DNA from 2 places in the Streptomyces sp. NPDC015220 genome. Region 1 is predicted to be linked to the other one. Evidence: riboswitches for the same ligand, from Rfam matches in the RefSeq annotation. Region 1 holds a riboswitch; the other holds the start of a gene.
What was found. A riboswitch is a leader RNA that binds a small molecule or an ion and turns the genes downstream of it on or off. The one in region 1 is predicted to bind cobalamin.

Region 1 (3,381 bases):
CGGCTGGGCGGTCGGCATGGTGTACGGCACGGTCGCGGCCTACGGCGTGGCCTCGCCGACGCAGAAGCACTTCGGCGGCTCGGCCAAGGAGATCCCGGGCATCGGCGAGATCGGCTACATCGGCATGACGGCGTTCGTGCTCAACGTGGTCGTCTCGGTGGTCCTGACCTTCGTCCTCAGGGCCCTGAAGGCGCCCGAGGGCGTCGACGAGACGCGGCCGGAGGACTACACGAAGGACGCGGGCGAGCCCGGCGTCGCGGTGGAGCTGCCGCCCGCCACGGCGGGCAGCGCGCACTGAGCCGCACGGCAGGTCGGCGGGCCGTCGGAGCAGTCCGGCGGCCCGCCGCCGTGTCCGCGCGGCGCGGCTCCGGCGGCCCGCCGCACCCCGCGGCGCACGCGAGAAATCCGGCGGCCCGCCGCCCCGCCCGTGCGGCAGACTCGAGGCCGTGGACATCGTGATCGGACAGGCGGAACCCGGCGAGTACGGCGCCCTCGGGGAGATCACCGCCCAGGCCTACCTCCTGGACGGGCTCCTCGACTTCGGGGCGGACGACGCCTACCTCGGGGAGCTGCGGGACGTGGCCAAGCGGGCCGCCGCCGCCGAGGTGCTGGTGGCCACCGGGAACGGGAACGTGCTCGGCGGCGTCACCTTCGTGCCGTCCGGCGGCCCGATGGCCGACATCGCCGGATCCGGGGAGGCCGAGATACGGATGCTCGCGGTCGCGCACTCGGCACGCGGCCGGGGAGTGGGCGAGGCTCTGGTGCGGGCCTGCGCCGACCGTGCCCGGGCGACCGAGGGCTGCGTCCGCCTCGTCCTGTCCACCCAGCCCGCCATGCGCTCCGCCCACCGCCTCTACGAGCGCCTCGGCTTCGTCCGCACCCCCGGACGCGACTTCAATCCCCTCCCGGACCTCCTCGACCTGGACCTGCTCACCTACGCGTTGGCCCTCTGACACGCTCCGCAGTCGCCACGCCACAACATATGGGGGTGGCTTCCCGGCCCGGCACAAGATGTATGCTCATGCTCGCTGTCGCCGCAGGGGAATCCGGTGCGAATCCGGAACTGTCCCGCAACGGTGTACTCGTACACGTATGCCCTCATGGCCGTGTACGTGCGTCAGTCCGAGGACCTGCCGACAGTGCGCCCGGCCGTCCGGTCCGGGTGCCTGACGTCCGGGCCTCGTGGAATGGGCCGGTGGGCGCGGCGCCGCGTGCGCTCGTGTGCTGCCCCCTGCCCTCGGCGAGGCCCCGAGCCGAGCGAGGGAGAGCCCCACGTGACCATCGCGCCAGCGGATCCGGTCTCAGCCGAGGACCGCGTGGAACCCGACGGTCCCGGTGCCGCGCTGCTGCGGACCCTGACCGAGCTGACCGCAGACCTCCCCGACGCCGACCCCGGGAGGGTGGCCGCCGCCGCGCTGCGCGGCCGTTCCGCCCACGCGGACGAGGCGGAACTGCGCGAGCTGGCCACCGAGGCGGCCGCCGGGCTCATCTCCGAGGACCCCGCCTACTCGCGGCTGGCCGCCAGGCTGCTGACCCTCGCCATCCGCGCCGAGGCCGCCTCCCAGGGCGTCACCTCCTTCACCGGGTCCGTCGCCGTGGGCCACCGGGAGGGGCTGATCGCCGACCGGACGGCCGACTTCGTACGCCTGCACGCCGAGCGCCTGGACGCGGTCGTCGACCCGGCCGCCGACGACCGCTTCGGCTACTTCGGGCTGCGCACCCTGCACAGCCGTTACCTGCTCCGGCACCCGATCACCCGCAAGGTGATCGAGACGCCCCAGCACTTCATGCTGCGGGTGGCGAGCGGCCTGGCCGAGGACGACACGGAGCGTTCGGTCGACGAAGTGGCGGCGCTCTACGGGCTGATGAGCCGCCTCGACTACCTCCCCTCCTCCCCCACGCTCTTCAACTCCGGCACCCGGCACCCCCAGATGTCGTCCTGCTACCTGCTCGACTCCCCCAAGGACGAGCTGGACAGCATCTACGACCGCTACCACCAGGTCGCCCGGCTCTCCAAGCACGCCGGCGGCATCGGCATCGCCTACTCCCGCATCCGCGCGCGCGGTTCGCTGATCCGCGGGACCAACGGGCACTCCAACGGCATCGTGCCGTTCCTGAAGACCCTGGACGCCTCGGTGGCCGCGGTGAACCAGGGCGGCCGGCGCAAGGGCGCGGCGGCGGTCTACCTGGAGACCTGGCACTCGGACATCGAGGAGTTCCTGGAGCTGCGCGACAACACCGGCGAGGACGCCCGGCGCACCCACAACCTGAACCTCGCGCACTGGATCCCGGACGAGTTCATGCGCCGGGTGGACGCCGACGGGCAGTGGTCGCTGTTCTCGCCCTCCGACGTGCCGGAGCTGGTGGACCTGTGGGGCGAGGAGTTCGACGCCGCGTACCGCGCCGCGGAGGCGCGGGGCCTGGCCAGGAAGACGATGCCGGCCCGCGACCTGTACGGCCGGATGATGCGCACCCTGGCGCAGACCGGCAACGGCTGGATGACCTTCAAGGACGCCGCCAACCGCACCGCCAACCAGACGGCCGAGCCGGGCCACGTCGTCCACTCCTCCAACCTCTGCACGGAGATCCTGGAGGTCACCGACGACGGCGAGACGGCGGTCTGCAACCTCGGTTCGGTCAACCTCGGCGCGTTCGTGCGCGACGGGGACATCGACTGGGAGCGGCTGGACGGGACCGTCCGCACCGCCGTGACCTTCCTCGACCGCGTGGTCGACATCAACTTCTACCCGACCGGGCAGGCGGGCCGGTCCAACGCCCGGTGGCGGCCGGTCGGGCTGGGCGTGATGGGCCTGCAGGACGTCTTCTTCAAGCTGCGGCTGCCCTTCGACTCCCCTCAGGCGAAGGCGCTCTCCACCCGTATCGCCGAGCGGATCATGCTCGCCGCGTACGAGGCCTCCGCCGACCTCGCCGAGCGGAGCGGCCCGCTGCCCGCCTGGGACCTGACCCGGGCCGCCCGGGGCGTGCTGCACCCCGACCACTACGACGCCGAGCTCACCTGGCCGCGGCGCTGGGCGGCCCTGCGCGAGCGCGTCGCCGCCATCGGCATGCGCAACTCACTGCTGCTGGCCATCGCGCCGACCGCCACCATCGCCTCGATCGCGGGCGTGTACGAGTGCATCGAGCCGCAGGTCTCCAACCTGTTCAAGCGCGAGACCCTCTCCGGGGAGTTCCTCCAGGTCAACTCCTACCTGGTGCGCGACCTGAAGGAGCTGGGCGTCTGGGACACCCGCACCCGTGAGGCGCTGCGCGAGGCGAACGGCTCGGTGCAGGAGTTCGCCTGGATCCCCGAGGACGTACGGCGGCTGTACCGCACGGCGTGGGAGATCCCGCAGCGGGGCCTGATCGACATGGCCGCGGCCC
Region 2 (3,381 bases), on a different contig from region 1:
CGCCAGGCCGGATGACTCGGCGGTGACGTCGTCCACGCCGGCGACCACGAGGGTGTCGCCTCCGCGTTCGAGCAGCAGGTGGCGGTTGCGAAGCGGCTCCCAGCCCAGCTCGTCCATCAGGTCGACCCAGCCCTGTGCCTCGCTGTAGTACTCGTGGTTGCCGGTGACGTACACCCGGGCCCGGGTGGCCCGCACGGTACCGAGTGGGGCGGCCTGGGCGCGGCGGCGTTCGGCCGTGCCGTCCGCGATGTCGCCGGTGTGGCAGACCAGGTCGGCTTCCAGGGTGTTCACCGTCTCGCACACCCGTGCCGACCAGCGGGCGCGATCGAGCGGGCCGTAGTGGGTGTCGGTGATGAGGACGACGCGGGTGCCGTCCAGCCCGGCGCCCAGTCGCGGGAGTCGCACGTCGAGTCGGCGCACGCGTGGTACGCGGCGGGCCTCGGCGTACCCCCAGGCGAGCAGTACGGCGGTCACCCCGAGGACGGCCCAAGTGACGATCCGGGCCCGGTCCTGACTTTCGCCGACGCCGGCCACGGTCAGGGCGAGCCGCAAGAGGACGCCGAGCAGAACGGACCAGGTGAACAGGACCCAGCTGGCGCCCAGCAGGGTGTCACCGACGATCGCCGCCCGGTCCTGCCGGAGCCGGCCGTGGCCGCGCACCATCGCGAGCGGCATACATATGAGGCCGAGGGCGAACAGGGCGGTGCCGACCAGCGTGACGGGCAGCGGCCAGTGCTGGCCGGCGTGCAGGAGCACCCAGCAGGGCACGGCCCACAGCAGGACGGGGGCGATCAGGGGGAGGCAGCGCATCAGGCGGTGCAGCGGGCTCCGCCGCGGCGCACGCGCTTCGCTGTCCGCGGGCCGGGTGCTTCTGGTGTCGGTCACGCTTCCCCTCCCTGACCGGGCTGCCGTCTCGCGCACTGTATCCGGTCGTCCTCGGGCCGGCCGGACCGGCGTTCACGGGTGCGGCCTTGGGCGAACGGTTCTCCGCGGGATGACGAGACCGGGCCGGCCCCTCGTCCGCCAACGCTCCGACCGCACCCGGCGCGCTGCGTGCCGTCCCCCGGCCACCCGCCGAGGACGACCGGGACACCGGCGCCCTCCTCGCCTGCCCCGGTCCGGACGCCACGGCCCGACCACCCGGGGGGTGTTGATAACCTGCCGGAGCCAGTCGTGCCACATCCGAGGCCAGGGAATCCGGTGGGAATCCGGAACTGACGCGCAGCGGTGAGGAGGACGGGCGGGGCACACGTGCCACTGGGAAGGGAGCGGGCCGGCCGCAGGGCGGGCGCGGGACCGTACCGGGAAGGCGCCCCGTCCGGACGAGTCCGAGTCCGAAGACCTGCTGGCAACTCCGCGCCGAAGGCGCGGAGTACGTCCGCATGGCCAGGCTCCGCGTACGAGCCCTGACACCCGAGGCAGGCCCGTGTTCCGTTCCGCCCTCCGCCCCGCTGCCCTCCTGCTGGCACCGGCCCTGCTGCTCACCGGTTGCGCCGGTTCCGTCCCGGACGGTGCGACACCGGGGAAGGCCGGCTTCGGTCATCCGCGCACGATCGACAACTGCGGACACCGGGTCACCCTGCGGTCGGCGCCGAAACGGGCCGTCTCCCTCAACCAGGGGACCACCGAGATCCTGCTCTCCCTCGGCCTCGCCGACCGTATGGCGGGCACCGCGACCTGGACCGACCCGGTGATGAAGGGCCTGGAGAAGGCCAACGCGCGGGTGCCGCGCCTGGCCGACGACAACCCGTCCTTCGAGAAGGTCCTCGACGCCGATCCCGACTTCGTCACCGCCTCCTTCGTCTCCACCCTGGGCCAGGGCGGCGTCGCCGCCCGCGAGCGGTTCGAGAAGCTGGGGGTGCCCACGTACGTCTCGCCGGCCGACTGCGCCGAGGGCAAGGACAACGACAGCGGTGGCGACGGTTCGCGCGGCACCCCGCTCGCCCTCGACGCCGTGTACGGCGAGATACGCGACCTGGCGCGTGCCTTCGGGGTCGAGGCGCGCGGCGACGAGCTCGTCGCCGCTCTGAAGGAGCGGGTGCGCAGGGCCACCGCCGGGCTGGACGCCTCCGGCGTCTCCCTCATGTACTGGTTCGCCAACTCCCAGTCGCCCTACCTGGCCGGCTGCTGCGGCGCCCCCGGCGCCATCACCCGTGCCGTCGGCGCGAAGAACGCCTTCTCCGACACCCATGACGAGTGGCCGCAGATCAACTGGGAGACCGTCGCCGACCGCGACCCCGACGTCATCGTGCTCGGCGACCTGACCCGCAGGTCCCAGACCGCGGAGTCCGCCGAAGCCAAGATCCACTTCCTGGAGACCACCCCGGCGACACGTGACCTCACCGCGGTGAAGAACAAGCGGTACGTCCTGCTGAGCGGGCAGGCGATGAACCCGTCCATCCGGACGGTCGAGGGGATCGAACAGGTCGCCGCCGGCCTGCGCGGTCTCGGTCTCGCCAAGTGAGCGCCCGCGCCGCGCTGTTGACCGGCGGGGGACTGGCCGTGCTGCTCGCGTCGGTCGCCGTCGCGGTGACCATCGGTCCCGCCGACATCTCCCCGGCCGACGTGTGGACCTCGGTCGCCGCCCGTCTCGGGCTGGGCGAGGCCACGTTGCCACCGCTGCGGGACGGCATCGTGTGGAACCTGCGCATGCCCCGTACGCTGCTGGCCGCGGTGTGCGGGGCGGGCCTCGCGGTCTGCGGGGCGGTCCTGCAGTCCCTGCTGCGCAACCCGCTGGCCGACCCCTTCGTGCTCGGTGTCTCCTCCGGGGCCTCCACCGGAGCGGTCGCCGTGGTCGTGCTCGGCGTGGGCGGGGGAGCGGTGTCCCTGTCGGCGGGCGCCTTCCTCGGCGCGTTGCTCTCCTTCGGTCTCGTCCTCGTGCTCAGCCACTCCCTGGGCGGCAGCACGGACCGGGTGGTGCTCTCCGGAGTCGCCGCCATGCAGCTCTTCTCCGCACTGACCTCCGTCACGGTACTGACCTCGGCGGACGCCGAGACCACCCGGTCCGTGCTGTTCTGGCTGCTGGGCTCGCTCGCGGGCGCGACCTGGGACCAGGTGCTGCTGTGCGCCCTGGTGCTGGCCGCCGTCCTCGCCGTCTGCCTCGGGTACGCCCGCACCCTGGACGCGTTCGCCTTCGGGGAGGAGGCCGCCGCGGGACTCGGCGTCCACGTCGCCCGCACCCGCCTGGTCCTGCTCTCCGCGACGGCACTGCTCACCGCGGTCCTCGTGAGCTGCGCCGGCGCGATCGGCTTCGTCGGCCTGGTCCTCCCGCACGCCACCCGAGCCCTCACCGGCCCCGGGCACGCCCGCCTCCTGCCGGTCACCGCACTGACCGGCGCCGTCTTCCTCGTATGGGTGGACACCGCCGCCCGCACCGTCCTC

Region 2: it holds a riboswitch for cobalamin, as region 1 does, so the genes downstream of both, ACF061_RS38680 (ABC transporter substrate-binding protein) here and ACF061_RS05855 (ribonucleoside-diphosphate reductase subunit alpha) in region 1, are expected to answer to the same signal.

What each region holds. Positions count from the first base shown of each region.
Region 1 covers NZ_JBIBUK010000002.1:214,740-218,120, forward strand. The annotation lists gene mctP (monocarboxylate uptake permease MctP) at 1-298, shown strand, start outside; gene ACF061_RS05850 (GNAT family N-acetyltransferase) at 447-953, shown strand; cobalamin riboswitch at 981-1,153, shown strand; gene ACF061_RS05855 (ribonucleoside-diphosphate reductase subunit alpha) at 1,275-3,381, shown strand, end outside.
Region 2 covers NZ_JBIBUK010000044.1:8,980-12,360, forward strand. The annotation lists gene ACF061_RS38675 (metallophosphoesterase) at 1-885, opposite strand, end outside; cobalamin riboswitch at 1,152-1,365, shown strand; gene ACF061_RS38680 (ABC transporter substrate-binding protein) at 1,427-2,464, shown strand; gene ACF061_RS38685 (FecCD family ABC transporter permease) at 2,461-3,381, shown strand, end outside.